DNA from 4 places in the Desulfofundulus sp. TPOSR genome. Region 2 is predicted to be linked to each of the others. Evidence: riboswitches for the same ligand, from Rfam matches in the RefSeq annotation. Region 2 holds a riboswitch; each other region holds the start of a gene.

Region 1 (7,596 bases), on a different contig from region 2:
ACTGCTCTAAAAGCATTGGGGGCGATGATGGCGGCTAAAATGCCGATGATGGCGATGACCACCAGAAGCTCCACCAGGGTGAAGCCGCGCTGGTTGCGGCGCAGGCTCTTCAAATCAAACATCAATGGCTCACATCCTCTCCCGGAAAAAGAGGATCCGGTTTACTACCTCATCCCCGCCGAAACGGGGCACACAGTGATTTCCGGTCAGGAACGTGTCCTGCCGGTGCCCTCCGGCGCCGGCAGGACACGTGTAAAACGGACCTCGCGACATAGCTTCTTATTCATCTTTGGAAATCAGGATATAAACTGTATTCCCTTCACTAGGAACGTATACCACATCAGCACCAAGGTCACTTTTCAACTTAGCTGCCGCATCTTTGGGCGATGAACCTACACCTGGAACCTTGTCTAACTCAAGCCACCTAAAGTTTGTACCTGTTCCCCAAGTATGGTTATTTGGAATCTGCGTACCACTTGTAGCACTATTTTTATACGTATACGTCCCGCCCCACGGGTTCTTGCTCGGCCACCGTTCAAGGTAGGGGCCATTCCAGCCAAAATTAGAAGGTGGATTTTCCCATTCACTGGCATTCACTAAGCCCGGATCCTCACCCGCACTGTCCGAAGAAGGTGCCCAAAGTCCCGTATCCGTATACGCATTCAGCGCCGCCGCTTTAATTGCCTTGTAATCCGCCTCTGCCGCCGCCACCTTACCCTTTTCAATGGCCTTGAAGGCGTTGGGGGCGATGATGGCGGCCAGGATGCCGATGATGGCGATGACCACCAGAAGCTCCACCAGGGTGAAGCCGCGGTTGTTCCTGAGTTTTTTGCGCATAGTTTTTTCCTCCCCCAAAAGTAGTGTCTTAATAAAACAAGAAACAAGGGTTGTCAATTAAATAATTGACCTGGAAAAGGTGCCTAAACGGCCGGTTAGAGTATGTAAGAACACCTTTGAAACCACCGCCCTACTTCCCCAGCCCCTGCATCATGCTGGTGAACATGGGCAGGAGCACCGAAAGGACGATGAACCCCACTATGCCGCCCAGGAAGACAATCAGCACCGGCTCCAGCACGCTGGAGAGGCGGCCCACGGTGATGTTCACTTCCTGGTCGTAAAAGGCGCCGATGCGGACCAGCAGCGCGTCCAGGCTGCCGGTTTCTTCCCCCACGGCAATCATGCGGATGACCAGCGGGGGGAAGATGCCGCTTTCTTCCAGGGGGCCGGCCAGGCCCTGCCCCTCCCGCACGCTCTCCTGCGCCCTGGCCACGCCGGCCGCCACCACCTGGTTGCCGGCGGTTTTCTTCACCACTTCCAGGGCCTGGATGATGGGCACCCCGCCTTTGAGCATGGCGGCCAGGGTTCGGGCAAAGCGGGCAATGATGATTTTTTTCAGCACCGGCCCGAATACGGGCATTTTCAGGACCAGGCGGTCCCACATCTCCCGGCCCCGGGGTGAGGCCCGCAGGCGCTGGAAGCCGAAAGCCGCCGCCAGTGGAAACAGCGGGAGGATGTACCAGTAGCGCCCCACCAGGCGGCTGGCTCCCATCACCACCCGGGTGGGCAGGGGCAGGGGCACACCCAGGTTCTGGATGGTGTTGATGATGGGGGGCAGGACGAAGGTGAGCACGAAGGTAAGGATGACCACGGCAAAGCCCAGGACCATGGTGGGGTAGGTGAGGGCCGACTTCACCTTTTCCCTCACCTCGTGTTCCCTCTCAAAATGGCCGGCCAGGCTCTCCAGCACCTCGTCCAGCACGCCGCCCACTTCCCCGGCCTCCACCATGCTGATGAAGATCTCGGGGAAGACCGAGGGGTAGGCGCCGAAGGATTCGGCCAGGGAGTGTCCCTGCTCCAGGCGGGCGGTCACCCCGCGCACCACCTCTTTGAGCACCCGGCCCTCCACCTGCAGCTCCAGGATGCGCATGGCCCCCACCAGGGGTACGCCGGCGCTGACCAGGGTGGAAAGCTGGCGGCAGAAGAGGGCCAGCTCCCTCAGCCTGACCCCACGCCGGAATGAAGGCAGCCGCATAGTCAGGTTGACGCCCCCCCGCACGGCCCGGATCTGCACGGGGATGAGCCGCTGGCCCTGCAGTATCCTGGCCGCCTCCCTTGGTCCGCTGGCTTCCAGCCGGCCGGAAACCACCTTGCCGGTTAAGTCCCGGGCCCGATAGGCATAGACGGGCAAAGCTCCCCTCACCACCTCCCGGAAATAAAAATCCAGGCGACGCGCCTGGAAGTACGTGCCGGAAAGTTCGGCAGCCCGGCTGCCATGGCGGCCTTGCATGCCGCTTTAGGCCCGCGGCTTTGCGCCCCTGCCTTTCGGCAGGTTTGCCTTTTTTCGCTTTGCCGCACTCTTCCTGAAAACTATCTTAAACGGGAGCCGCCCTGCCAGTCAATAACCAGCTGGTTGTTTTAAATCATTTTTAACAAATTTTCGGCATCAGCCGCCCGGGCCAGGGCCTCTTCCCTGCCGATCACCCCTGTACGGACGAGGTTTCTTAAAGCCATATCCAGGGTCTGCATGCCGTACCTGGCCCCGGTCTGCAGGTGGGAGATAATCTGGTGGGTCTTCCCCTCCCGGATGAGGTTGCGGATGGCCGGCGTAGCCACCAGGATTTCCAGCGCCGCCACCCTGCCGGGACGGTCCCTGCGGGGCAGCAACTGCTGGGCAATCACTCCTTCCAGGGCGCCGGCCAGCTGCAGCCGGACCTGCTGCTGCTGGTGGGGCGGGAAAACGTCGATGATGCGGTCAATGGTCTGGGCTGCGCTGGTGGTGTGCAGGGTGGCCAGCACCAGGTGACCGGTTTCGGCGGCGGTGATGGCCGTGGCGATGGTCTCCAGGTCCCGCATCTCCCCCACCAGGATGACGTCGGGGTCTTCCCGCAGGGCCGCGCGCAGGGCGGCGGCAAAAGAAAGGGAGTCCCGGCCGATTTCCCGCTGGTTGACCAGGCTCTTCTTGTGCCGGTGGACGTACTCGATGGGGTCTTCCAGGGTGATGATGTGCAGGCGGCTCTCGCTGTTGATGAAGTCGATCATGGCCGCCAGGGTGGTGGACTTGCCGCTGCCCGTGGGCCCGGTAACCAGCACCAGGCCCCGGGGCCGCCTGGCCAGGTGGGCCACCACCTCGGGCAGGCCCAGTTCATCGAAGGTGGGGATGCGCTCCGGGATGAGGCGGATGGCCAGGGCCACCGTGCCGCGCTGCTTGAAGGCGTTCACGCGGAAGCGGCCCACTCCCGGGATGGCGTAAGACAGGTCGCTCTCGCCCACCTGCATGAACTGCTGGAACCGGTCCCCGGGGATCAGCTGGCGGGCCAGGGCCTCGGTATCCCCGGCGGTGAGGACGGGCAGATCATCCACCCCCGGCACGGCCCGGGCGCCCAGCTCGTCGGCCGCAAAAAGCTTCCCGTGAACCCGGAAGACGGGCGGACGGCCGACAGTAAGGTGGACGTCGGAAGCTTTCAGCTCGAAGGCCAGCTTTAAAAGTTCATCGGCATGCATTCCGCCGCAGCACCTTCCTTTTCCGTCACCACTCATTATAGGCCACGCGCATCACTTCCGCTATGGAGGTGATCCCCTGCCGGGCCTTGTCTATTCCATCTTCTTTCAGGGTGACCATTCCCTCGGCCACCGCCTTTTCTTTGATCACATCGGCAGAAGCTTTTTTATTTACCAGCTCCCTGATGGCCCGGGTCACAGGCAGCACCTCCTGGATGCTCGTCCGCCCCTGGTAACCGGTGTGGTTGCAGTGGTGGCAGCCGGCGGCCCGGTAAAGGGTCACCGGCTCACCGGGCGGCAGGCCCATGAAAATCCTCTCCGGCGCATCTTCCGGGAGCTGGTAGGGCTCCCGGCAGCGGGGACAGAGCAGGCGCACCAGGCGCTGGGAAACCACGCCCACCACCGAGGAGGCCACCAGGAAGGGCTCCACCCCCATATCGATGAGGCGGGTCAGGGCACCCGCGGCGTCGTTGGTGTGCAGACTGCTGAGCACCAGGTGGCCGGTGGTAGCCGCCCTCACCGCGATCTGGGCCGTCTCCCCGTCCCTTATTTCCCCCACCATGATGATGTCCGGGTCCTGGCGGAGGATGGAGCGCAGGCCGGCGGCAAAGGTAAGCCCGGCTTTCACGTTGATCTGGGTCTGGTTGATCCCCCGCAGGAGGTACTCCACCGGGTCCTCTATGGTCACAATATTGCGCTCCGGGGAATTCAACTGGGCCAGTACCGCGTACAGGGTGGTGGTCTTGCCGCTGCCGGTGGGCCCGGTGACCAGGATCATGCCGGAAGTGCGATGGATTACCTCTGTAAAACGCTCCAGGTTGTAGCGGTGGAATCCCAGCCGGTCAATGGGCAGGATCCGCCCGCTCTTAAGCAGCAAACGCAGGACCACCTTTTCCCCGTGGACCGTAGGCAGGGTGGATACCCTCACATCTATTTCCTGTTCTCCGTACTTAACCTGAAACCGGCCGTCCTGGGGGAGGCGCTTTTCGGCAATGTCCAGGCCGGCCAGGATTTTGATCCTGGTAGTAAGGTTGGAGCGGATATGCCGGGGCAGAGTAAGGGCTTCCCTCAATAACCCATCCACCCGGTAACGCACCAGCACCCGGTCCTCCTGTGGTTCAATATGAATGTCGCTGGCCTTTTCCGCCACCGCCTGGGCAATGATGGTGTTGACCAGGCGCACCACCGGTGCTTCCTCCGGGGGCACCTCATCCCCCGCCGCCAGGGTGAGGGTCTGGATTTCCCGCTCCTCCGGGGCGGCCGGCTGGCCGAAGGCCTGCTCCACAAAGGTAAGGCCGAATACCTTCTGGAGGACGGCGTCGATTTCCTCTTCCCGGGCCAGCACCGGTTCCACTTCCAGCCCGCTGGCCAGGCGGATGTCGTCCAGGGCAACCAGGTTCAGGGGGTCGGACATGGCCACGATCAGCCGCCGTCCCTCTTTTTTCACGGGCACCACCTTATGCCGGCGCAGGACGGCCTCGGGGAGAGATTTGATCAGCACGGGGTCGACTTTGTCCATCAGGGTAATCTGGGGAATGCCCAGCTGCATTTCCAGGGTATTCAGGATGTCCTGCTCCGTGACCAGGCCCAGGTTGATGAGAACCCGGCCCAGGCGCTCCCCGGTCTGCTTTTGCACCTCGAGCGCCTGGTTCAACTGCTCCCGGGTAATCAACCCGGTTTGCAGAAGGAGGTCCCCCAGGCGCTTTCTGGTGTAAACGGCGGCCATTTTCAACCACCCCACAGGTTCAGATACCAGGAAATAAGCTTATCCCCTGTCAACGCGGCCAGCATGGCCCCTGATGAAAGAAACGGGCCGAAGGGGATGGCCGTTTTAAGGGTTCTCCCCGTCCTGAGCGCCCATAAAACCCCCACAACCGCACCCAGCAAAAACGCCAGGAACAGGGCCACCAGGGTCTCCTGCCAGCCCAGGTACCATCCGATGGCAAAGGCCAGCTTCACGTCCCCACCGCCCATGCCGCCCCGCGAAAACAGGGCCACGATCAACAATATTCCGCCCCCCAGCACAGAGCCTATGAGGCCGTCTTTGAGAGCCTCCGCACCCTGGAGGGCGGCCAGAGGTATGCCGGCGGCCAGGGCAAACAGGGTGAGCCGGTCGGGGATGATGCGGTGGTCGAGGTCAATGAAGCTGGCCGCCACGAGGACGGAAAACAGGACCAGCAGGCCGGCAGTATGAACGTGCAGGCCGTGTTCCCGGGCAATCAGCAGGAAACCGGCCCCGGTCAAAAGCTCCACCAGGGGGTAGCGGGGGGAAATCGCCACGCTGCAACGACGGCACCGGCCCCGCAGGAAAAAATAGCTCACCACGGGAATTAAATCCAGAGGTCCCAGGCGTGCGCCGCAGGCCGGGCAGTGGGAGGGAGGCGCCAGCAGGGACATCCCCCGGGGCAGGCGGTAAATGCATACGTTTAAAAAGCTGCCGATACAAAGGCCGAGGAGGAAAGAAAAGAACCAGAACCAGGCCAGCGGCAAGTGACAATCTCTCCCTCAAAAATAGTCGTCGGTCGTCAGTCGTCGGGATAGTCGGAATCCGCTTTAGGCGAATTCCAGATTGAACTTGCTTGATCGATTTTCATGATTAACAGAAAGAACGAACGTTCCCATAGGGAACTCCTTAAAATTTTAAGGGGCGTCTACAAAAATTTCTTCCAATTCTATAGAAAAGCCCCCTAAAACACCAGATTCAACCCTTCCCGTTTCCTCAGCCCTGGCAACTTGAATGAACTTACCTTCCTTTCCGGTGTAAAGCTCAATGCTTTTCTCTATGGGATCTACTATCCAGTACTCTTTCACGCCACAGCGAGCATAAATCTTAAACTTTTCCCGCAGATCGTAGTAAGCTGTGGAGGGAGACAAAATCTCCACCACGAGATCAGGCGCACCATTAATCTTTTCTGCTTCAATGATAGCAAACCTATCTCTGGAAACGAAAGCAATATCTGGTTGATATACTGCCGTTTCCTGCAGGTAAACGTCCACGGGGGCAAAGTAAACCGCCCCCACTCCTTTTTCATCAACAAAATTAGCCATTTTTACACCCAGGCGCCGCAAAATGGCCTGGTGACGGGTGGATGGCGAAGGGGTCATTACCAGCTTCCCTCCAATGAGCTGATAAGGGGCTCCCTCGGGGAGAGCAGCATAGTCGGCACAGGTGTAGACTTCTTTGGGAGGAATTTGAACCCGGGAAAAGGCCGCGCTCATTCACCAGCACCTCTCTGATAACCCTGCTCTGGTTAATTATAGCGTGAACCTCCCCCGGGACAAGCCCGGGGGCTTCGTCCCGGAGGTTTCTCATGTCATCGGAATGCTGCCTGCTAAAGCGCAGGTCTTACGCTTCCCTCGTGAGCTACATCCCGGCATTTGCCGGGAAGGCCCGGTCCATAGGCGTCTACTACTCATCGTAGATACGTCAGGCCGCTCTTTTCGGCGCCAATACCTGCGGCCGCAGGTATTCCACTTTCCCGGGCAGCCTGCGGCCCCTGGTGAAACTCCCGTACAGAGCTTTGTCAAGGATGCCGCTGGCTCCCAGCACGTCCCGGTGAATCCCGGTAAACCCGCAGGAAGCATTGCCGCACCGGTATACGCGCCCGGTCTGTCTGGTGTACTCCCCGCATACCGGGCAGGTGCCGGAGGTGCCACGCTCATCCACCTGTATTAGTTCAATACCGTGACGCTTGAGCTTGTATGCCAGCAAATCGCGCAGCTTGCCGAAGGCCCACTGGCCCATGCGCTGGTTGTGGTGTCTGCCGCAGTCCCTTTCGCGCACTCCTTCCGGGTTGCCGATGTAAACCGTTTTAACGCTCCTTTCCAGGCACCAGCGGACGGCGTTGGCGGATATGGCGTGCAGGATATGTTCTATCCGCCGCTCGATCCAGTTGAGGAAACGGCACTTTTTAGCCAGAAGTTTCCTGCGCTTCCTGGAACCTTCCTTCGTTTTGGAGATGGCCCGTTGCAACTGCCGCAGCACCTTGTTTCTCAAGCGGTTGAGCGACCGGAGCAGCCTGCCGCTGATCACTAAAGCATCATCGCCGTCGGTGATGGTCAGGGCATGCACTTCGCCCGGGTCGATGGCCGCACAAA
Region 2 (7,596 bases):
CCCGGCGGAAGTGTTAAAGACCGAATAGCTTACAACATGATCCGTGAGGCGGAGGAAAAAGGGTTGATAACTAAGGACACCCTGATCATCGAGCCTACCAGCGGAAATACCGGCATTGGCCTGGCCATGGTTTGCGCGGCCCGGGGTTACCGGCTGGTGCTGACCATGCCTGAAACTATGAGTGTGGAGCGGCGCAGGCTTCTCGCCGCTTACGGGGCCGAAGTGGTCCTTACCCCCGGGAACGAGGGTATGGCCGGGGCCGTACGCAAAGCCCGGGAACTGGCGGCCTCCCATCCAAATGCCTTTATGCCACAACAATTTGCCAACCCGGCCAACCCGGCCGCCCACCGGGCCACAACCGCCGAAGAAATCTGGCGGGATACCGGAGGGGAAGTGGATTTCTTTGTGGCCGGTGTTGGTACTGGAGGTACCATTACCGGGGTGGCCTCCGTTCTGAAAGCCCGCCGCCCCTCCCTGAGGGCGGTGGCGGTGGAACCGGCCGCCTCACCGGTGCTTTCCGGCGGGAAGCCCGGCCCGCATAAAATTCAGGGCATCGGCGCGGGCTTTGTACCGGAAGTAATAGATATGGCTTTGCTGGACGAGATCATAAAGGTGGCCGATGAAGATGCGCTGGACACCGCCCGTCGCCTGGCCCGGGAGGAGGGCCTGCTGGTGGGTATTTCTGCGGGGGCGGCTGTCTGGGCGGCTTTACAGGTGGCCGGCAGGCCGGAAAACCGGGGTAAGATCGTGGTGGTTTTGCTCCCGGACACCGGGGAGCGTTACCTGTCCACTGAATTGTTTGGATAAGGCACAAAATCGTATTGGGTACCGCTTTAAGCAGATTTCCCCCAAAATTTGACTTAAAGATAATCCTGGGGATAAGTTTCGGATTTGCCGGATGAAGTTAACTTAACCTGCAGGAATTCCTCGTTCACCGATAGAATATAAACGGCAGCCCGGTCGTTCAAAGTAGGAGACAAATGAACATGCCCACAAAGGTATCTGAATGCCCGCTGCAACAAGATTCAGGCTTATTAACCACCGGCCTGGAGCGCCCCTTTGTCAATCCCTACCTGGCCATCCTGGTGGGGGTGGTGGGAGCCGCCTTTTCTTCCATCTTTACCAAACTCGCCATGGCTCCACCTCTGGTCATTGCCTTCTACCGGTTGGGGTTTACCGTGCTCATGATTGCTCCCATTGCCCTGACCAGGGGACGGGAAGAACTGCGCTCCATGGGCCGGCGTGACATAATGCTGGCCTGCCTTTCCGGCGTGCTGCTGGCATTGCATTTCACTGCCTGGATTACTTCCCTTGAGTACACATCCATTGCCAGCTCCACCGTGCTGGTCACCATGCAACCCTTATTTGTGGTTTTAGGTGGCTACCTTATCTTTAAAGAAAAAATCGCCCGCACGGGGCTTGTGGGGGCAGCCCTGGCTTTAACCGGCAGCACTATTGTGGGTGTGGGTGATTTTCAGATCGGCGGGCAGGCTTTCTGGGGAGATATCCTGGCTTTTGCCGGGGCCATTTTTATTGCCGGCTATGTATTGATCGGGCGCGGTTTACGGCACCGCCTGTCATTATTCCCGTACATTTTTGTTGTTTACGGGGCCAGTACCGTGACTTTGTTCCTGGGTGCGCTGCTCACCGGTTTGTCCTTTTTTCCTTACCCGCCCTCCACATGGCTGTGGTTTTTCCTCCTGGCCCTGGTTCCCACCATTTTCGGGCATACCATTTTTAACTGGGCCCTGCGTTATGTCAAGGCTGCCGTGGTCTCAGTGAGTATACTTGGCGAGCCGGTGGGGGCAACCATTCTGGCTTATATCATTTTTCACCAGGTACCTTCACCCTTACAGCTTGTGGGCGGGGCGATTATTATCACGGGTCTGGCCATTTTTATCCGGGCGGCAGCAGAAAAATAGATTATTCTATTTTGCGGCTGTGGGGGGCGTTCTGTGAATGGGCTTCATTTATTATCCACCAAAGCGGGCTGGGTTGGTACTGCCTGGGGTAAGCAGGGGCTGCTGGTCCTGACATTTCCCCGTCCAAGCCGGGAGGAAGCCCTGACTGCCCTGCAGGATGAACCAATGCCTGTAAGAATTAATGAAACCAGCGAGCCTGCGCTAAAAAGGTGGCCTCCGCTCCTGGAAGAAAAGTTGGATCAATATTTCCAGGGCCGGCCGGTTTCCTTTACGGATATTCCCGTGGATCTTTCCTGGTGCCCCCCCTTTGTGGCCCGGGTGCTGGGTTTCGTACGGCACATCGGGTACGGTGAATTATGGTCGTACCAGCAGGTGGCGGCAGCCGTCGGGAATCCCCGGGCCGCCCGGGCCGTGGGCGGGGCTTTGGGGGCCAACCGGGTTCCACTGGTCATCCCCTGCCACCGGGTAATCCGCCAGGATGGATCACCCGGCGGTTTTGGCGGCGGTTTGCCCTTAAAACTGCAGCTGTTGCAGCTCGAAGGCGTACGACCCGGTCCCACCGGGCGATACCAATTGACAAATGACTCTGTTTGCGTTAATATAAGTAAGGCGCCGGGTTAGTCGAATGAGACAACAGAAAAGTGCTGGTGTGGCTCAGGGGTAGAGCAGCGCACTCGTAATGCGCAGGTCGTCGGTTCGAATCCGACCACCAGCTCCAAAAAAGCTAGACGCCGCAAGGGTTTGCGGCGTTTATTGTTTATTATATTACATTGTCTTGCTTCATTCAGAAGGGAAAATAAAAATGGATATCGTATATTAACTTTTGGGTGCAGGTATCTTGTCCGCAGACATGCTTTGGTACCGGTGGTTATGAATTTTGTTTACATCGAAAACTGGTGAATGATGGCATTTAAACGGAATTTCATGTCTAATTTTTGTTAAAAAGGGAGTCGAAAGGAATGATCGGGAAGATAAAAATGTTGGACCATTGTGATAGAACACATGTTCTCTTCGGTATTAAATGCAATAAATACCAAAACCTCTCATTTTCTTGGCGGGGCTTGTATAGAAAAGCTTCCACTTCCTGCTTACTTACCCTCCAAATCGCCTACCGAGATAATTCCTCTCTGCTCCTTCTGGTTGCTGGCGGAGCACGTCATGTCCGTTCTTATCCACACGGGCCTGTTTTGTATTTTCTCTCATCATATTTCCCATACCTAACAGGATCTTCAGGGGCTGAATTTTTCGCTGGTCGAAAATTTTCTGTGTTCTGGCGGTGTTGAATCAGCCTTTTCACTGTTAAATTAAAAACTTTATTGTCTTTATTGTGTTAAAGGCAAACCACTCGAAAGGGTGGGGCGCAAAGCCATGGGTCTGCAGCCCTAAAGGGTATGACTGCCAGGCTGCCGCGATAAAGGTATTGATTGTTTTCTGTTTTCTTTTTAATGATGTTTTTGTTGCGGCAGCCTGGTCAGGCTGCCGTTCCTGCTTATAAAAGTATGTTTACCCATTTGGGGTATAGAGGTCGACTCTAACAGAGCCAATGGCTGGGACGTTTGCTGGCAGTATTGTGGCAATTGAAAGGGCATGGGGCCGGGAGGGGCTGAAAGGCAGAAGGGTGGTGAAAAAATGCAACGGTGTCTTGAGTGCGCAAAGAAAGAACCGGACCGTCCTTGTGTGGAGTGCCAGTATTTTGTCCAGCTAAGCCCCCTTCGCCGGGTGCCTTCGCCGCCTGTCCGGGTGTTACTGGAAGATGAGCATGGCAGGCATTATCCGGCCCGCATCCTGGTGTTAAATACCACGGAGTTTGGGCTGGAAACGGAAGCTCCTGTTCCGGGCCGGTATGTAATCAGGCTGCAGGAAAACTTGTGGGTCGAGGTGGCCGGGGTACCGTTCAAAGGGAAAAATAACGTCCACGTTTTTGATATCCTGTGTGTCCACCGGAAGCAGGGGACTGCCCGTCGTCTTAGCAGGGAGGAGTATCAGTTGCTGGCCGGAAGCGCCGGCGAGCTAATACAGGAGATTTCCCGGCACTTGCCGGAGCACCTTCAGGACCTGGTCAGGGAGAAACTGCTGGCTGAGGTGGAGAAATCCGAACTAATTAACGCTCTCAGGGTGGGGAAGGTGATGAAATATGAAGGAGGGCGCTTCTGCTACCTTTCGGGCCAGGCTGACCTGGACCTGCCTATGGAAGAAGCGGAAAAACTGATGCGCCAGGCTATCCGCAAGGCCGAACACCGCCGCGAGGTGATCATTAGCGCTGACGGGCAAAAGGTGTTTGACCTTCACGGCGTGCCTTTCGACCACAGGAGCGGTGGACTGCTGGCCTTTGACATCACCGAGGTGATTGAAAAGGAGAGAAAGATGCACCAGCAGGAGATGCAGGCTTACCGGGAGGCCATAGCGGCGGTAACGGGGGGCCGGTTATACCTGGTGAATAGTGGAGAAATGGAAAAAGTGATCTCAGAAGGGACGGAACTGGCCAGGGGTGAGGTCCGGCAGACCCATGACATTCCGGAAGCCCGCCGGGCAATGCGGGAAGCCTTGCCTGTTCTCGACAGCCGCAGGCAGCACGCGATTGCCTTGTGCTTGACAGAGGCGCTGGCCAATGCTCTCAAACATGCAGGGGGCGGTTGCTGGCAAGCCAGGCAGTCAGGGGACACCGTCAGGATTATCGTTCAGGACCGGGGTCCGGGAATCAAAACCAGCGAATTGGCCCGGGCAACGCTGATGCAACATTATTCAACCAAGAATTCCCTGGGGTGTGGATTTACCCTGATGCTCTACTATGCGGACCACCTCTACCTTAATACAGGACCGTCAGGTACCGCCCTGGCCCTGGACTTCGGCATTAAAACCGGACAAGACCAATGAAAGAGGGGGTGATTTTGTTGCTGAAAGTAGATGTTTACGTTGACAGGGGGGTGTGCCGGCTGGTGCTGAACGGTGAATTGGACGTGGAAACAGTAGCGCAGTTGCAAGAAGTTGTTGGGAAAGTGGGAGAACACACGCTGGAAGTTGACCTGTCGGGCGTTTCTTTCGTTGATTCCACCGGTTTGAAAAGTTTGCTGGACATTAGCAACGACTGGCGGCAAAAAGGGGGCCAGATGCTGATTTTGAGGCCGCAACCTGATGTGGCGGAGGTGATGCGGCTGGTAGGGTTGGACAGGCTCCTGGCGCAAAACACCGCTCCGGGCGGAGAAGAGAGGTAGGAGCAGGATGGGAGAAGTGATTACAGGGAATGGAAAAATACTAAGGGCTTACGGGTTGGAAGTTAGTGGGTGTAGCCTGCCTGCCGAACAGGTCGGGGGGGATTTTTTTGAGTTTATTTCCTGCGACGAGAGAACCGTGTTTGCCGTCATCGGAGACGTAATGGGTAAAGGATTCCATGCGGCCCGGCTGATGGAAACAATCCGCCATATGCTCCGGGAGTGTATCAGGATTAATCCCCATCCTCTGGAGGTGGTGCGCCGGTTAAACAGGGTGGGAGGGGATGAACTGCGGAAATGCGGGGCTTTTGCCACCCTATGCCTGCTGTGTTACGACGGGATAGCTGGACGCCTCTCCTGTGTCAATGCAGGGCACCACCCTCCCCTCCTTCTATCTGACGGCAAGGTGAAAGTGGCCCGGTGCCGGGGAGTCGCCCTGGGCCTGCTGGAAGATTACCTCGGGTCAGGGGTGGAGGAATTTTTTCTTGCCGACGGAGATGCGGTGGTGCTGTATACCGATGGACTTGTGGAGGCCTGTGGCCCGGGCGAGCAAAGGTACGGGCAGGAACGATTGAAGGAGATAGTTCGCCTTCAGAATGGTGCTGATGCAGACAGGATGAAACAAAACATTTTATCTGACCTGGAGACATTTACCCGCGGTTTTTCCCAAAAGGATGACGTGACACTGGTTGTTATGAAGGTGACGGGAAAGGGAGGTGAAAGGGGTGGAGATTAGAGTCCGGCAAAAGAAAGAGATGGTAATCCTGGAGGTGGAAGGCGAACTGGATTTCAGCAACGTGGAGCAGTTGCAACAGGAAATTCAGCGACGGACGGAAGAAGTGGTGGAGATAGATCTGCAGGGACTTCGGTTCATAGACTCTTCCGGGGTGGGAATGCTCCTGAGTCAGGTCAGACACCTGTACAAGCAGGGGCGTACCTTGAGAATTGTTCGTATCCCCGATTTTATTCGAGAAGACCTGGAAGTAATAGGTTTTTTTCAAGTACTGGAAGCTCTTAAGACAAATCCCAACGCTTAGCAGGAGGTGGGTTCCTTATGAAATATAAAGAAGAGACTATCCGGGGCTCCCCCGCAGCAACAGCGAGTAAAGTGGACAATGCTTTTCCGGATGGAGAATCGGTGGGTCCATATGCTTTTGTGAAACAGGGGCGCCTTGTTGTCCGGCACCGGCCGGAGGGACCTTACCCGGTGGTGGTACCTTGTCCGGGGGTAAGGCTGATTGTTAACGGCCGGGAGTGCACTCAACCCACCCCCGTATCCATGAAGGATACGGTGCGGGTGGAAACGGTGGAAGAGCGTAGAGAAGGGAGCTGGTCTGTATCCGTTTCTTCCGATGGTCTACAAGCGATATTGCGAACGCGCCCTGCGGTGGTAGTTCATCGGGAACTGCCGGATCTCCCGCCTGCCAGGGTACTGCAACTGAAGGTAGTGGAACGGGAAGAACGTTTTCCACCACTCACTAAGGACGAACTATTGCGGGAGTTGTCCCGGTTGGGGATTAACTATGGCGTAGACTGGGAAGCATGTTCTCGCGGTGTTGCATCCTGTGTTGAAGAGGAGGTGGTTATCGCCCGGGGTATTCCTGCAGAATCGGGAAAAGACGGCCGGGTAGAATTGCTTTTTTCCTCTATTTCCAAGGTGCCGGTACTGGCGGGGGAAGACGAAGCGGTGGATTTCCGGGAACGCTATGTTTTTACTTCGGTGGAGGCGGGAGACGTCCTGGCTGTCAAACACCCGCCTGAGCCGGGTCGTCCCGGCACCAGCGTCAAGGGTGAGGTAATTGTGCCGCCGTCGCCCCGGGACTTCATCCTTTCGGTAGGCGAAGGAGCGGTGCTTACCAGGGATGGTGAACGGGCCGTAGCGGCCCGGGCTGGACGTCCTGTGGCTTCCCGCTGGCGCGACCTGGTGAGAGTAAGCGTATTGCCTGAACTGGTGCATGCTGGTGACGTAGACCTTGCTTCAGGTAACATTGTCTTCAAAGGAGATATCCTGATTGCTGGAAATGTGGCAGAAGGGATGGTGGTAGAAGCGGGCGGGAATGTCAGGGTGGGAGGGTTGGTCTCCGGCGCGAGGGTTCAAGCCACGGGGTCCGTCGTGATCAGGATGAATATCCTGTCATCGGTGGTAATCGCAGGAGGAGTTCCTGCTTTCCTGCAAGGAATGTTGCCACAGGTTCATACCCTGGCGACCGGTTTGCAGGAGATGACCATGGCTATCCGGCAGTTACTGGGTCACCCGGCGTTCAAGCAGGGCGATCTTAAACGCGGCATCGGCCCCCTGGTAAAGCTACTGCTGGAGGGGAAGTTTAGCCACCTTCCCGCTGCCGCCAATACCTTCAAGAAACAGGTTAAAAACATGCCTCCGGGAATGGTCGCTGAAGGCCTGGAAGAGTTTGTCCGGGAAGTCGAACGGGCGCTGGTTCGTTCCCCTCTGGCCGTGCGTGACC
Region 3 (7,596 bases), on a different contig from region 2:
CTTGTTAAATTAAACTTGCTCCTACTAAGGGGAGGCTGAGTTTCACGGTGATTCCTACAATCAACGAGTCCCTCATCGAACAGGCGGCGCTCCAGTGGTTAGCTGAGCTCGGCTACGAGACGGCGTTTAGGCCGGAGATCAGCCCGGGCGGGGAACGGCCGGAGCGGGGTTCGTTCCGGGACGTGGTGCTGGTGGGGCGCTTGCGGGAGGCGCTGGCGCGGCTCAACCCGCACCTGTCGGACGAAGCGATGGAAGATGCGCTGCGGCAGGAGCTGATTCGCCCAATTTGGCCGAGAACAACCGGCGCTTTCACCGGATGCTGTGGGACGGGGTGAAGGTGGGGGTGGTCGGCCCGGAGGGGAGCGGCAGGGCGATTTTGCCCGGCTTTTTGATTTTGCGGACCCGGAGAATAACGACTGGTTGGCAGTAAACCAGTTACGGTGGTGACTGGCGAATACAACCGGCGGGCGGACATCGTAGTTTTCGTAAACGGCCTGCCGCTGGGGGTAATCGAGCTTAAGAACCCGGCGGACGCGACCGCGACCATCAAAGGGGCATTCCGGCAGCTTCAGAACTATAAGCGGACGTCATGGGAAAATTAGAGAGACATCATACCAAATTATTGATGGAGTAAATCTCTTGCGGACTTTCTTGACTTTGCTATCCCGAAGCAGATAACCTGTTCCAATCAGCGATTGGGTGCCAGCCTGATATGCCGGTATCGGCCGCTGCCCACAATGTTAGCCGGTATGTTGATGATGCGTCTCCTGATGGTGGATACCTCGGTCCGGGCCGTGTTTTCCGGCAACAGTGCCTGCCGGAACCAGTTCACCAGGTTGCAGGCCAGGACCTTGATCCACATGAAAACCTTATTCTTTACCATAGCGTGCTGGCTGTTCTGGTCAAGGCCAAGACCGGGGGGCACCCACCGAAGGTGGGTCAGCTCGTCGATCTTGTTCTCCACATTGGCGCGCTTGTTGTACCAACGCCGGACCTCTTCCATTTCTTTCACTAAATCTCGGCTGCAAGGCCCGCCATTACTGGATTCTTTGGTTTTACTTGCCGAATTCCTGTTAAATTGATATCAACCACGGCACAATTCCCAGCCATCCTAAAATAGCAGCGGCCATAGAGAAAATAGTTATAATAAGATAGGTCCAGAAAAGCAGCCGCATTTTCCTGCGAAGAAACCAATATGTTCCAGCCGTCAACAATATAAGTAAAGGTATTATAAGAATATCGAGGAGTTCACCCCGGTTGTCCCAAGGGATTATGCCGGATAGGTGGTATGTAACGGCAAACCCGATAAAGGGCAGTATAGGCAGGGTCAGCTTTCGGGTCAAATTGCCCGAACGAAGGCTGGCCGGAACGACAATCAGCCAGAATAATAGTACAAGCATATCTATCTCTCTACTAAACTCCCTGCCAATAAGGTACATGTCGGCGATTACACCCCACACCATGACGTAGGGGCCGACACTGATCCAGATGCGCTTGCATTTCCCGGAAAAGGACGAAGTTGTCTCTTGCGCAGCGATCTCATTTTCTTCTTCTTCAAACGGCAGGGGGCGTGTCGGGTCCCGCCGGAAAGCGATCCAGGAGACGATGCCGGCCAGCAGTACCAGCACTACCGTCGCCGGCCAGGGCCAGTAAAAAAGGACCGGCTGCCGGCCGGAAAGCATATGGAACCAGATGAAAACTGAAATGGCTGTTATAAAGACCCAAAAGATGCTGATCGCCAGGATTTTCCGCCACTGCTGGGGACTGCGAAACAAAGCGCCGGACAGAAGGCCGGGCTTTAATAACACCCTGGTTCCCAGGATAATGAGACCGATAGCAGCAAGCGTACCCCAGTAAACTGGAAAGGATGTTGTCCGGAATACCAGATGCTGCCACGGCAGGACCACCATGGCGGCGAGCAGGAGGAGGAAACTCCAGTCCAGTATATGTTCCCCCAAGGTTTTTGATGTGCGTACCTCTTTCATCCAGGCGGCAGCAAAGGCGTTTACATCTGCGCCCACCACGACTTCGACTGTTTTTCCGTCGGCAAGCGCCTCCCGCAGATGCTGTTCCAGTTCCAGTTTCATCTCGTTCACGCGCTGGCGGGGTAACCCGCTCAACACCCAGTATGCCTGACAGCTTTCAACGACTTCCTTCACGGTGTCCGGCCGATCATTATATTCATCATTTTTCACAATTCGCTCCCCCTTTCAAGGCCGGTGGCCCGCAGTACTTTCTCGACTCCGCCCGCGAAAGAATGCCATTCGGCGGCCCAAACCCGCAGCTTTTCCTGGCCGGCGGGAAGTATCCGGTAATACTTTCGTTTGGGGCCTTCCCGGGAGGAAACCAGGTAGCCCTCGATGTACCCGGCCTTTTCCAACCGGCTTAACAGGGGATAGATGCTACCCTCGCTGACCAGTTCCAGTCCCCGTTGTTGCATCTTGCGCACCATTTCATAACCATAACAAGATTCTTCGTTTATGAGAGCCAGGAGGCACATATCAAGTACCCCTTTCAGCAGTTGTGAACCTCTTTTTTCCATATATTTACGCCTCTTTGCCTGACCAAAATGTCTTGTTTTGCAAGATAGCCAGGGACATTATAACATTCAAAACCTTGCATTGCAAGACCCCTCATGTCACCCTTGACGGGTGACACCATCAGAGGATGAAAATGGGTTTGTGTTGAATTACTCCAGATGCGGCTGGCGAAGAGAATTCGAACTTTACTTGGTGCTTTGAGCCCGAAGGGTAGACCACTGCATTGATCCGGTGATTGTTCGGGGTCATGATGGAGTCTGGATTGAAGTTTGGATACGTTCCCAAAATCCACTCCGCGCCAAATTCCTGGAGGTTTTCCCTCTTGAGGAGCAAGAAAATAAAGGATCGCCCGCATGATGCTCAGCGAACGGGCGGGCTGACCCCCTAAGATTGGACAATTAGTGCTTCTTTACTCACAGTTTTAGCGACTTATGCGAACGGCACTACAGAAAATCACCGGCTTACTTCGCCGGTAGCACGGCTCCTTTATCCGACGGAGTGGTGAAGATATGTACTCTTGGCGTATCCTAACCCGGAGCCGATATTGGAGGATCAGCAGTCAGCCAGTGGGGAGGCGGTATTTGAGGGCCGGATGTCCTTTTCGGGGAAACCCGGCCTTTTGTTCTTCGTGGAATGCCGGCTCCGTCTACCAGTGCAGGTTAAATCACCGGGTGGTACCGTTCACTTACGTGAGGGTGACCGCCGTCCGGCGGGAGCGGCTGGGCGAGATCACGGAGGATGACGCCTGGAAGGAAAGCTACCCGTCAGTGGAGGGGTACCGGGAGGCGTTCGAACGGATATACGGGTTCTGGAACCCGGATGTTGATGTTTGGATGGTGGAGTTTGAGCTGGTGTAAGGCTTACGGTTAGTATTTCAAACGTCCGTGTCTGGTCAAATTTTTTTGACCCTGTTTGCCGGACAATTCGACAAAAATCCACAAAAAGTACCCGTTGCTTTTTTGCTAGCTCAGCGTTGCCGAAATGGACGTCATTAACACCGGCGGGTTGCTGATTGATTTAATCCGGCCCAGCCTGGGCTGGGAAATTCCTCAGATAGCGATACAGGGGAACTTAAACGTACTGTTTTTCATGTTGAGCGCAAGCGTTCTCCTGGCGGCAGGTACCGCCTTGACGGTTTTTATCCTTTCACCTGCCCTGGTGGGCGGGTTCTCTGGCGGTTCTGGGAGTCATCCTGGCGGTGGAGGCGTTTTTGTGCCGCCTCCTTGTCCGCATGGCTCCGGAACTTTACCGGAAAATCGAGGTGTAGAAAGGCGAAAGATGTGGCTGCCGGTGTTTCTCAACTTTAAAAAATCTATAAATGGAGAGGTTTTTCGGGGTTCCTTGTTGAAGTGCTAACTACTAAATTTATGTAAGTTTCCTGCTGAATATTTAGATAAAACTTTAAAGGGAATGCCTTTGGGGGAGATGTTAATATTGGAATTTTGGCTGAGGCCGTGTAAAATTTAAGCAGGTACCAGAAGGGAGGAGGTGAAGACAGAATGACGATAGAGGAACGTTACAAGAAAAGATATGAAACAGGCGATACTCCTTGGGATATTGGCAAACCCGATTTCAACCTTATTCAGACTGTGACTGCGATGGCCATAAAACCCTGTAAAGCACTGGATATTGGATGCGGAACTGGCGATAACTCCATATGGCTTTCCCAAAAAAACTTCGATGTGATAGGTATTGATACTTCGGAAATTGCAATACAGAAGGCTATAGAGAAAGCTTCAAAAGCTAATGTCAAATGTACCTTTATTGTGATTGACTTCCTTATGAACAAAATTGAAGGGGCGCCATTTGGCTTTGTGTTTGATAGAGGTTGTTTTCATTCATTAAATTCGGATGAAGAGCGGAAGAGCTTTGCTGAAAATGTAGCTGCTCATTTAGAAAAAGATGGTTTATGGTTGAGTATTGTTGGCAACGCCGATGAGCAACGTGATGGCCCAGGTCCACCACAGCGGACTGCCAGAGATATTGTTAACTCTGTAGAGCCCTACTTCGAAATCCTTTCACTCGTTTCAAGTCATTTTGGATCTAACCGCCCAAACCCGCCTAGAGCCTGGGTTTGCCTAATGCGAAAAAGGCGTTTTGCATAAACTGTGCTAAGTTGGATATGGGTTGATACATTGGGATTAACTGGGAAATGAAACAACCATCCGGGCTTGCATCATGTGTTGAGTATCACACTTCCCCCTTCGTGGACGGCAAGGTGTACCACCATATTAAGGCCATCCGGGAGCTGGGAGCGAACAGCGTCATGGTTTTCCATGTTGGGGTAATGGGTGCGGACAGTTGTTACGGCCACGTGGTCCGGGTGGTCTACGCGAGACGGAAATCCGGTGGGTTCCATTCGCCCCGGGTGGTTTCCCGCTAGTCCGTGTCTTGTGCCCAGCCCGCGCAATATTTTTCACATGCCGTATTCTAAATTTAAAAGGAGTCCCCACCAAAGGCAAACCCGGCGAAAGCCGGGGGCGCAAAGCCAGGGGGCCTAAAGTTGGAAGAACAGGTGTGGCAGAAAAAGGGTGTACCGAGTGCTCAATTTTGTAACGAATTTGTAACATTTTAGTCACAAATTCTTAAATCCTGCCAGGTATAATTTCTGGTAAAGCTAACCTGAAAGGGGGACCAATCATGAAAATTAAAAAATGGATAACAATGGTAAGTGCAGCAGGGTTGTTCAGTGGAATGCTTTTGGCGGGGTTACCTGCCGGGAAAGCAATGGCTGCGGGCGGTCCGCCAGCATGGGCAGGTAAGTATAATGTGCAAGCAGCCGGACCAAATACCACCGGTGCAGGCATAATGGCTGGTGCGGCTCTGGGGCGGGCAGCGGGCTCGATGAATACGTCGGTGGCGCAGTTCCTGGGAATGGATGTATCTGCGTTAATTACTGCACGTCACTCCGGCAAGTCGTTGGTTGAGATTGCAGCCGAAAAAGGTATAAGTGAGGAACAGCTGATCAACTTTATAGTCAGCCAGCGAAGCTCTCAAATCGACCAACTGCTTAAGGATGGCAGGATTACACAAGCGCAGGCCGACCAGTGCAAGCAGATCATGGCTGAGCGAATAAGGGCAAATGTCAACCGTACGACGGTAGGGCCAAACCGTTTCGGCGGGGCCGGGCGCAATGCCGGTACTTAAATGAAGACGCGGGCGCGGACGGATAAGCCAGTTTTAAAAACACCTTCTTTCCTTTTCAACCCGGCTTTATGTCGGGCTTCTTTTTTGGGGGTAGCATCGTGTTTTTCTGCCCGAACTTCCGAAGAAGCCTGGGTACAAGCCGCTGAAGCCACCAGAGCCTCGAAATTTGTACCCGGGCAGAAGCTGGAGTCTCCGAAGGAACGGTAATCGTACCGGGGCCGCAGCCTGCTCCGGGGCCGGTACTCAAGCCGGTGCCAAAAGATCCGGTGGTTAAGCCGGTGGGCAGGTATTTTTCCGTGGGCCGGGTGCCCCTTTTCCGGGGCATCCGGCTTTTTCTTTTTGTAACAACTGGCCATTCAAATGCTGGCCTGGCAGGAAACGCTGTACTACCACGCCATCGCCACGGCGGTGTACGCCGAAGCGGTGGGCCGGACGCTGGGTATAAAAGGGAAGAACTGTTTTTTTCATTGTTCCTGGTAAGGGATAATGTTTCAATAGTCCGGGCTTTCTATAGTACGGCAAATTTTCTTTAGCCGGTTCCCGGAGTTTGATGCGAATCATTGCAGAAAATGAGCTTGACAAGAGAAAGAGTTAATATTATAATTTGTAATAAATATAAATTTGAAATCATTACAAGGAGGTTTTGACAGTGGCAAAATTACAGGACAAAGTGGAACGATACTCCCCTCTTATAGGTGAGCCTTTTCCGGAGCTAACAGTTCAGAGCACCCATGGAAAGCGGACGCTGCCGCATGACTACGCAGGGCGCTGGTTTATCCTCTTCAGCCATCCAGCCGATTTCACTCCAGTGTGCACCACAGAGTTTGTGGCCTTCGCCAGGAAACATCAGGAGTTTAAGGAACTCAACTGCGAATTGATTGGCCTTTCCGTAGACCAGGTGTTTTCCCATATCAAGTGGGCAGAGTGGATCAAGGATAATCTGGGCGTGGAAATTCCATTTCCCATAATTGCCGATACCGGGCAGATCGCGGCTGAACTCGGCATGATCCACCCGGCCAAGGGGACTAATACAGTGCGGTCGGTCTTCGTGGTAGACGACAAGGGGATCATCCGGGTCATTCTCTATTATCCACAGGAGGTCGGTCGCAACATTGGCGAAATTTTGCGGATCGTCAGGGCCTTGCAGACCTCTGATGCCAACGGGGCGGCCATGCCGGCGGACTGGCCGCAGAACGAGCTCATCGGGGATGCAGTCATCATACCGCCTCCCACCGACGAGCAGACGGCCAGGGAAAGGCAGAAGACGTACACTTGCTACGATTGGTGGTTCTGCTACCGGAAATTAAGTTAAGCGGGCAGTTGCATCGCTTTTAAAAAGTTTTAACAAGAAGCCCCGGGGTCAAACGCCAGGATATTCCTTACCAATACTTGTACTCGGGAGGGACGAGGGCTGTGGAACGAGGCAGCTCTAAGGAAAAAAAGGAATACATACCAGCCCTGGCCGAAAGGCTCAAGCGCTTCGGCTTGCGTGCTACCCCGCAGCGTCTGGCCATTTTGGCTTTTTTGGAAGGAAATACTTCTCATCCTTCGGCGGAGGAGATTTTCCGGGAGCTTAAGCCGCGCCTGCCCTCTCTCTCCCTGGCTACGGTTTACGGAACTTTAGAAGTGCTTCGACGGGAGGGGGAAATCCAGGAGCTTACTATCGACTCTGAGCGGAAGCGTTTTGATCCGGATCCTAAACCTCACAATCATTTTCTTTGCCGCAGCTGCGGCAGGGTTTACGATTTACCAGTCGAGTTGCCAGCTCTAACGCCCCCCAGAAACATAGAAGGCTTCTGGGTTGAAACCTTTACCGTTGATTTTTACGGCCTCTGCCCTGCATGTCAAAAATAGGTTAAAGCCCTTTACAGGCGAAAGTAAGCAAGCTAAAACATGCTTGAAAGTGAAC
Region 4 (7,596 bases), 170 kb from region 2:
GTGGTGCTGGAGAACTGCCGCCTGGTGGACGTGGAGCACATCGAGGACAGCCTTATCGGGAGCAACACCCGGGTGGTCCGGGCCGGCGGCCGCCGCCGGGCCCTGCGCCTTTTCGTGGGCGACGACGCGGAAGTGGTAATTTGAGAGCAGGAGGGGTTTTTTTATGGAGCTGATCGGCGGCGTGCAGGTAAAGAAGCTGCGCCTGATCCCCGACGAGCGGGGTTTTCTCATGGAGATGCTGCGCTCTGACTGGCCGGAGTTTGACAGGTTCGGGCAGGCCTACATCACTGCCTGCTACCCGGGAGTGATCAAGGCCTGGCACTACCACAAAATCCAGTGGGACCACTTTGTCTGCGTGGGGGGTATGGCCAAAGTGGTGCTCTACGACCCGCGGGAGGGCAGCCCCACAAAAGGGATGATCAATGTGTTCCACCTGGGCTACCTCAACCCCTGCCTTTTGAAGATCCCACCGGGGGTTTATCACGGTTTTACCGCCGAAGGCAACCAGACGGCCTTAATCGTCAACTTCCCCACGGAGCTGTACAACTACGAACAGCCCGACGAATACCGCCTGCCCTATAACGACCCCTCCATTCCCTATTCCTGGGAGGTGCGGCATGGTTAGGCGGGTGCTGGTCACCGGCGCCGCCGGCATGCTGGGCCGGGCGGTGACCGCGGAGTTCGGGCGGCGCGGGGAAGAAGTGCTGTTCTTTTCCCGCCGGGAACTGGACATCACCGACTTCGCAGCGGTGCGGTCCGCCCTGTGGCGGCTGCGGCCCCGGGTGGTGGTCAACTGCGCCGCCTTTACTGACGTGGATGGTGCTGAAACCAGCCGCGAGCGGGCCTTCCTGGTCAACGGCCTGGGACCCCGGAACCTGGCCCTGGCCTGCCGGGAAATGGATGCTGTACTGGTGCATGTGAGCACCGACTACATTTTTGACGGCCAAAAGGGTGAACCCTACGGCGTATATGACCCCCCGAATCCCCTGAACGTCTACGGTAAAAGCAAGCTCTGGGGCGAGCGGGCGGTGGCGGAGGCCGGCTGCCGCTGCTTCATCGTGCGCACCAGCTGGCTCTTTGGCCCCGGGGGCAGGAACTTCGTGGAGACCATGCTCCGGATCGGCCGGGAAAGGGGCGCCGCCCGGGTGGTCAGCGACCAGCGGGGCTGCCCCACCTACACGGTGGATCTGGCCCGGGCCATTGCCGACCTGGTGGAAAGCGGCCGGTACGGCACCTACCACGTCACCAACAGCGGCAGCACCACCTGGTACGAATTTGCGGCGGCAATATTCAAACTGGCCGGCCTGGAGGTGGAACTGGCCCCCTGCTCCACGGCGGAGTTTCCCCGCCCGGCCAGAAGACCGCTCTATTCGGTGCTGGACCCGTTTCCCTTGAAGGAAACCACCGGCTACCTGCTCCCGCCGTGGGCAGACGCCCTGGAAAGGTACCTGTCGGAAAGACAAAAAATAACTTAAAAGGAGCAATGTGATCAATGAAACTGCTGGTTACCGGCGGAGCCGGATTCATCGGCTCCAACTTCATCCGCTATATCCTGCAGGCCCGCCCCGGGGTTACGGTCATCAACCTGGATAAGCTCACCTATGCGGGCAACCTGGAAAACCTGGCCGATCTTGCGGACCACCCCCGCCATGCGTTCATCCACGGTGACATCTGTAACCGCCGCCTGGTGGGGGAGATTTTTTCCCGCGGCGTGGACGCGGTGATCAACTTTGCCGCCGAGTCCCACGTGGACCGCAGCATTATGGACGCCTCGCCCTTCATCGAGACCAACGTGCGGGGCACCCAGGTGCTTCTGGACGCGGCCGCGGAATACTGGAAGGAGAGGTTTGGCGGGCGGGCGGTTGCCGGGTCTGAAAGGCCCGTGATCTTCGTCCAGGTCTCCACCGACGAGGTTTACGGCTCCCTGGGGCCAAAGGGGCGCTTTACGGAGGAGAGCCCTTTAAAGCCTTCCAGCCCCTACTCTGCCAGCAAGGCCGCCGCCGACCTTCTGGCCCTGGCCTATCACCACACCCACGGCCTGCCGGTGGTTATCACCCGCTGTTCCAATAACTACGGTCCCTACCAGTTTCCGGAAAAGCTCATCCCCCTCATGATCACCAGCGCCCTGGAGGATAAACCCCTGCCCGTGTACGGCGACGGCTTGAACGTGCGGGACTGGCTGCACGTGGAGGACCACTGCCGGGCGCTGGAGCTGGTTCTCTTCCGGGGGAGGCCCGGGGAGATCTACAACATCGGCGGCCATGGGGAGCGCACCAACCTGGAAGTGGTGCGGGTAATCTTGAAACTTCTGGGTAAGCCGGAAAGCCTTATTCGTTTTGTCAAAGACCGGCCCGGCCACGACCGCCGCTATGCCATCGACCCCTCGAAGATCACCCGGGAGCTGGGCTGGCGGCCCCGGCACACCTTCGAGGAGGGGCTGGCGGCAACAGTAGAGTGGTACAAACAAAACCGCTCCTGGTGGGAGCGGATAAAGTCCGGTGCTTACCGGGAGTATTATCAGAAGATGTACGGGGCAATAAATGCTTGAAGCAATTTTTCTCTGCGGGTATACCCGGCGCCTAATACCATTGCCAGGGCTGCGGAGGTAATTATCGCCCGCACGGCCCGGGATTGGCACCGGCGCCACCCGAGGGGTATGGGGATGGGGAGTCATCGAGGTTCAGCTGGGTGAATACCTGGAAGAAGACTACATCGTGCGCTTCGACGAGAAAGAAGGTGCAAAACATTAACAGGGATGGCTGTATACGGTGCGGCACCTGCTGCCTGAAGGGCGGGCCGGTCCTCCACCACGAGGACAAAGGCATACTGCTGGCCGGGCATGTGGGATACCAGCACCTGGTAACCATCAGGAAGGGTGAACCGGCCTATGACCCTGTCCTTGACACCGTTAGGCCGGTGGAACGGGAACTGGTCAAGATGCGCGGGAAGGAGAAAGAATGGTCCTGCTGCTTTTTTGATGAAAAAAGCTCATCGTGCACCATTTACGAGCACCGCCCGCTGGAATGCCGGCTGTTGAAGTGCTGGGATACCTCGGCACTGGAAGGCCTGGTTGGCAAAAACACCATCGTACGTGCCGATATTATCAATTCCCGGGACCCGATTACAAAGGTGATTGAGATGCATGAGCAGGAATGTCCCTACCAGGAGGTTGAAGAGTTGCTCTCCAGCCTTTCCCGGGGAACGGATAAATCGAAAACCCTGGCCAGACTGAATGAGCTTGTCCGGAAAGACCTGGCCATACGTTTTTTCGCCATAAAGGAATTGGGATTGCGGGAGGAGTTTGAACTTTTTATTTTCGGCCGCCCTTTATTTAAGGTGCTGAGTTCCCGGGGGATACCGGTTCGTTTGGCCTGAAACTTGATTTTCATCGCCCGGGCCGAGAAATTGGGAAGCAGGGCAGATGATGCTGTAGTTATATGTAGAATCAAGAAGGAAAGTTAACGGTAATGTTGAAATACCTCTTGAAAAAATATTGAAATACCTCCTGAAAATTCGCAACTTTCCGGAGGGCAAACCCGGCGAAAGCCGGGGACGCAAAGCCACAGGTCTAAAGTTCCCCGCGGGGAACCATGACGGCTGGGTTGCAAAGGGAGAAAGGAAGCCGCAGGGAAGCATAAAATTTTTCTCCCTGCGGCTTTTCATTTTCTAAAGAAATTTTTAGAATAAATTACGCTGAGGTGCTTCCATGAAATCCACATTTATCCATGCTGCCCGGGCGTTGATGAAATTACAGGAGGTCCGGTTTAAGGTAGCTTCCAATCATTCCTGGCGCGTGGCGGCCTATGCCGCTGCGCTCGCGAAGAAACTGGGTATGCCTGAAAAGGAACAGAATTGTATATACCTGGCCGGGTTACTCCACGACATAGGGAAGCTGGGCATATCCAGTTCTATCCTGCATAAGCCGGGTAAACTGACTGCCGCGGAGTGGGAGGAAATAAAAAAGCACCCTGTTTATAGTTATGAAATCATTTCGGCCATACCGGGGATGAAAGCCATCAGCCTTATGGTCCTTTACCATCATGAAAGATATGACGGTTGCGGGTATCCGGAAGGATTGGGGGGTGAGGCCATTCCCCTGGGGGCGCGAATTCTGGCCGTGGCTGATAGTTTTGATGCCATGACTTCGGATCGGGTTTACCGGCCCAGGATGTCTATAAAAATGGCCACAGAAGAGCTCTACCGCTGTGCTGGTACTCAATTCGACCCGCAGCTGGTGGAAGTGTTTTGCTGCCGGGTTGTGCCTGAGGGGATAAATCCTGAACTCTACCGGATCACTGGCAATGTTCCTGGAGGTGTGAAGCACTTGCGAAATAACTAACCGGGAAACCAGGCCTTATGTTCATACTGGAGCGGTAGCTTTTAGCTGAAATGGAGGGGGCTGTTGTGAGCGAAATCATCGAAAAACGGATCGGACACTATGAAACTTTGCTGAGGGAAATGTGGACAGCGTCGTCCAAGTACCTTGGTACGTTTTCCATGAATCTGCTGGTGGAAAGGGTCGTGTGGGAGGTCTCGCTGGAATACAAGGAGATAGAACTCCTGCAGTACGATCAAAATGGGATATCGTGCGCGAAGATGGCGGCCAGGTTGGAGGAAAACCCGGACCTGCCGGTCGAAGACATGTTTATGAAGTTTATCACCAGGTATGTGGAAATCCTGGCCAGGCTTCTCGGCCATGAAAGAGCGGAAGAGATTAGAAAGAAGCTGGACGAGGAGTTTGCCGGGGATCTTTCTGCTTCCAGGGGGGAATGAGAGATGGAGAGGTTGATAACGGGCATAAAAAATCTCGATTATATTCTCGGCGGCGGCATACCCGCTTATTCACTGAACATCATTTCTGGTTCTCCGGGCAGTGGAAAGACGATATTCGTCCAGAACATCATATTTAACAATGCCAGGAACGGCCTCAAGAGCCTGTACCTGACCACTATATCGGAATCACAGCTGAAGATGGTGAGGCATCTACAAGGTTTTGAGTTCTTCTCGGATGACCTGCTGGGAGACAGGGTTATTTACGGGGATCTGGGGGCCGTCCTGCGCAGTCAGGGCGCGAGCGAGGGCCTGGATTACCTGACTCGAATGATCAAAGAACATTTGCCAAACATAGTTGTAATCGATAGTGTCAAGGTTATAAGGGACCTCTTCCCGGACGAGAAAACCTTCAGGGCCTTTGTTTTTGAGCTGGCTGCCGTTCTATCGATATGGGAGATCACTGCGTTTCTCGTCGGCGAGTACGAAGAACAGGAGTTGACGCGCCTGAGCGAGTTTGCCATCGCCGATGGGATTTTTCACCTTTACGGGCAGGAGGAAAAGCGGTTTCAAAAAAGGTACATGCGCGTCCTGAAGATGAGGGGGACCAGTTTTCAGCATGGGGAACATTTGTTTCAAATTGGTCCTGTGGGGATAGAAGTGTACCCAAGGATGAGACCGGAGGGTGAAGAACTCCGGTACGATGTCAAGCTGGGGCGAAAGGAATTCGGGATCTGTGGACTGGACGAAATGTTGTACGGTGGGTTGCTGGAAGGGACTATCACCCTCATTTCCGGTGCCACAGGTACGGGCAAGACGATGTTTGCCCTTAAGTTCTTGCTGGAAGGGGCTGAGAAAGGCGAAAAGGGGGTATTCCTTTCTTTTGAAGAGCCTGTAGACCAACTTCAGAATACTGCCCGCTATCTGGGCTGGGAGATAGATAAATATCTGGCAGAGGGCCAGCTGGAGATCAAGTTTATTTCCCCCGTAGAACTGGACGTGGATAAACACGCTTTCGAGATACTGGACATGATTGGGGAAAAAAAGGTGGAAAGGTTTGTCATCGACAGCATCTCCTCTTTTGAAAGCAGCGTTACCGATATGCAAAAGTACAGGGATTATCTCTGGGCGATAGGACAACAACTCAGGAGGCGGCACGTAACCACTATTTTTACGGTGCTCAACGAAGACCTCTTTTCGCCCCTGGTGGTATCCAGAGCGCAATTATCCCTGATCACCGATAATATAATCATACTGCGATACGTGGAGGATAATTCCAGCATCAGAAAAGTTCTTGGAATCCTAAAAACCCGTGGAAGCAACCACGACAACTCCCTGAGGGAGTACGAGATCTCTCCAGAGGGGATAAACGTTCTCGGCAGGTTGGCCAAAGCAGACATGCTAAAATGAGGTGTTACTTAGTGCACACGAACCTTTTACTCAGCGTCCCGGTAAGGTACTGGCAGGATTTTCAAGATACGCTGGCCAGGGCCACGAACGCGAACATCTACATCTTTGACGCGAACGGCGCCCCTTTTTCCCGGTTCAGTTTACCGGCTGAATTATGCCAGGAGGTGAATAAAGGGAGGGAGCTCCATAACGAAAAGTGCATCGATTTTTATAAGCTTGCCTGCGGTTCGTTAGAAGAGGAAGACACGATTACCTGTCCTTATGGACTTAAGCTCTGCGCGTACCGTCTGGGCAGCTATGCCCAGAGGATAGGTTATCTCATGGTTGCCCCTTCCAGACACACGACCCTGGTGGAACGCGAGGAAGAGATTGCTTTCATCACGAAAGCACACAATGTTTACCGGACGATCAACGAGGTTTTCAGCGCCATTTTAGAAAAGAACCTGTTAGGGTTGCGTAGACTGGAGTTGAACAGCATCTACGAGATCAGCCGCCTCATGACCTCGATCGTTGAGCTGGACAGGGTTCTGGAACTTATAACTAATTCGTTGATCATAATTTATCAAGCCGACTTGTGCTTTGTCGGCCTCAGGGAAGGTGATAAAATCAGGGTGGCCCAGGGCAAAGGCGTTAACGGCAGCCAGTTGATCGGGAAGGAATGGCCCCTGGTCCACCCGTTGATTGAGCGGATTTTTTCAAAAGTTGAGCCGTCTTCTTTGAGTATTGAGGAGCTTAAGGTTTTACCGGGCTTTACCGGTACAGAGGTTGCTCCCGGAACTGAAATCATGGTTTATCCCCTCTGGACCGCCCTGGGAATTGTCGGGTTGCTGGGTATAGCGGCCCCTGTTTCCCTGGGTGACAGCGGCAGTAAAAACCTGCAGATATATATAAACTTCGCCGCGGTAGCCCTGGCCAATGCGACTCTCATACGCCGCCTGGAAAGAGAAGCCGAAACCGACTACCTGACCGGTTTCCTTAACAGGCGCGTTCTGTGGGATGTGCTGGCTGCCGAGCTCCAGAGGGCAGCGAGGTATGGTTACCACCTGTCGGTTATTTTCCTGGATATAGATGACTTCAAGGCTTATAACGACACTTTTGGGCACCTGGCCGGCGATGTGGTGCTGCAGAAGACGGCAGAGTTAATAAAAAACTCCATCAGGACTACGGATATTGCGTGCCGTTACGGGGGTGAAGAGTTTATAATCATTCTCCCGGGGACAAAAGGGGGAGATGCTGCGAAAGTGGCAGAAAGAATACGTAAATCTATCGAGACTTACCCTTTCCCGCACCGCCGGATTACGGCAAGCCTGGGTGTGGCCCAGGCGAAAAAAAAACGATTCTGCCGACTCGCTGCTTGCAAGAGCGGATCAAGCCTGCTATCAGGCAAAGGAACGAGGGAAAAACCACCTCTGCCTG

The links. A riboswitch is a leader RNA that binds a small molecule or an ion and turns the genes downstream of it on or off. The one in region 2 is predicted to bind cyclic di-GMP.
Region 1: linked by a shared signal. The riboswitch ahead of G7K71_RS12585 (type II secretion system F family protein) and the one ahead of G7K71_RS03865 (ATP-binding protein) in region 2 are both predicted to bind cyclic di-GMP.
Region 3: linked by a shared signal. The riboswitch ahead of G7K71_RS08890 (hypothetical protein) and the one ahead of G7K71_RS03865 (ATP-binding protein) in region 2 are both predicted to bind cyclic di-GMP.
Region 4: linked by a shared signal. The riboswitch ahead of G7K71_RS03120 (HD-GYP domain-containing protein) and the one ahead of G7K71_RS03865 (ATP-binding protein) in region 2 are both predicted to bind cyclic di-GMP.

The regions. Positions count from the first base shown of each region.
Region 1 is NZ_JAAOEF010000003.1:356,579-364,174, reverse strand. It holds gene G7K71_RS12595 (prepilin-type N-terminal cleavage/methylation domain-containing protein) at 1-122, opposite strand, end outside; gene G7K71_RS12590 (prepilin-type N-terminal cleavage/methylation domain-containing protein) at 280-837, opposite strand; gene G7K71_RS12585 (type II secretion system F family protein) at 968-2,287, opposite strand; cyclic di-GMP riboswitch class I at 2,255-2,346, opposite strand; gene G7K71_RS12580 (type IV pilus twitching motility protein PilT) at 2,416-3,501, opposite strand; gene G7K71_RS12575 (GspE/PulE family protein) at 3,527-5,224, opposite strand; gene G7K71_RS12570 (A24 family peptidase) at 5,227-5,988, opposite strand; gene G7K71_RS12565 (Uma2 family endonuclease) at 6,139-6,717, opposite strand; gene G7K71_RS12560 (RNA-guided endonuclease TnpB family protein) at 6,926-7,596, opposite strand, start outside.
Region 2 is NZ_JAAOEF010000001.1:764,375-771,970, reverse strand. It holds gene cysK (cysteine synthase A) at 1-807, shown strand, start outside; gene G7K71_RS03880 (DMT family transporter) at 987-1,922, shown strand; gene G7K71_RS03875 (methylated-DNA--[protein]-cysteine S-methyltransferase) at 1,956-2,543, shown strand; tRNA gene G7K71_RS03870 (tRNA-Thr) at 2,566-2,640, shown strand; cyclic di-GMP riboswitch class I at 3,248-3,333, shown strand; gene G7K71_RS03865 (ATP-binding protein) at 3,552-4,796, shown strand; gene G7K71_RS03860 (STAS domain-containing protein) at 4,814-5,134, shown strand; gene G7K71_RS03855 (PP2C family protein-serine/threonine phosphatase) at 5,142-5,867, shown strand; gene G7K71_RS03850 (STAS domain-containing protein) at 5,857-6,168, shown strand; gene G7K71_RS03845 (DUF342 domain-containing protein) at 6,186-7,596, shown strand, end outside.
Region 3 is NZ_JAAOEF010000002.1:58,971-66,566, forward strand. It holds gene G7K71_RS08850 (type I restriction endonuclease) at 48-335, shown strand; gene G7K71_RS19850 (type I restriction endonuclease) at 441-602, shown strand; partial or broken gene G7K71_RS08860 (transposase) at 695-1,000, opposite strand; gene G7K71_RS08865 (hypothetical protein) at 1,074-2,195, opposite strand; gene G7K71_RS08870 (PadR family transcriptional regulator) at 2,192-2,542, opposite strand; gene G7K71_RS08875 (ASCH domain-containing protein) at 3,122-3,397, shown strand; gene G7K71_RS08880 (class I SAM-dependent methyltransferase) at 4,040-4,645, shown strand; gene G7K71_RS08885 (hypothetical protein) at 4,693-4,923, shown strand; cyclic di-GMP riboswitch class I at 4,988-5,051, shown strand; gene G7K71_RS08890 (hypothetical protein) at 5,181-5,687, shown strand; gene G7K71_RS08900 (peroxiredoxin) at 6,337-6,999, shown strand; gene G7K71_RS08905 (transcriptional repressor) at 7,101-7,541, shown strand.
Region 4 is NZ_JAAOEF010000001.1:595,111-602,706, reverse strand. It holds gene G7K71_RS03145 (glucose-1-phosphate thymidylyltransferase) at 1-144, shown strand, start outside; gene G7K71_RS03140 (dTDP-4-dehydrorhamnose 3,5-epimerase family protein) at 164-625, shown strand; gene rfbD (dTDP-4-dehydrorhamnose reductase) at 618-1,475, shown strand; gene rfbB (dTDP-glucose 4,6-dehydratase) at 1,493-2,548, shown strand; gene G7K71_RS03125 (YkgJ family cysteine cluster protein) at 2,737-3,375, shown strand; cyclic di-GMP riboswitch class I at 3,520-3,610, shown strand; gene G7K71_RS03120 (HD-GYP domain-containing protein) at 3,707-4,339, shown strand; gene G7K71_RS03115 (hypothetical protein) at 4,405-4,773, shown strand; gene G7K71_RS03110 (ATPase domain-containing protein) at 4,777-6,180, shown strand; partial or broken gene G7K71_RS03105 (diguanylate cyclase) at 6,177-7,451, shown strand.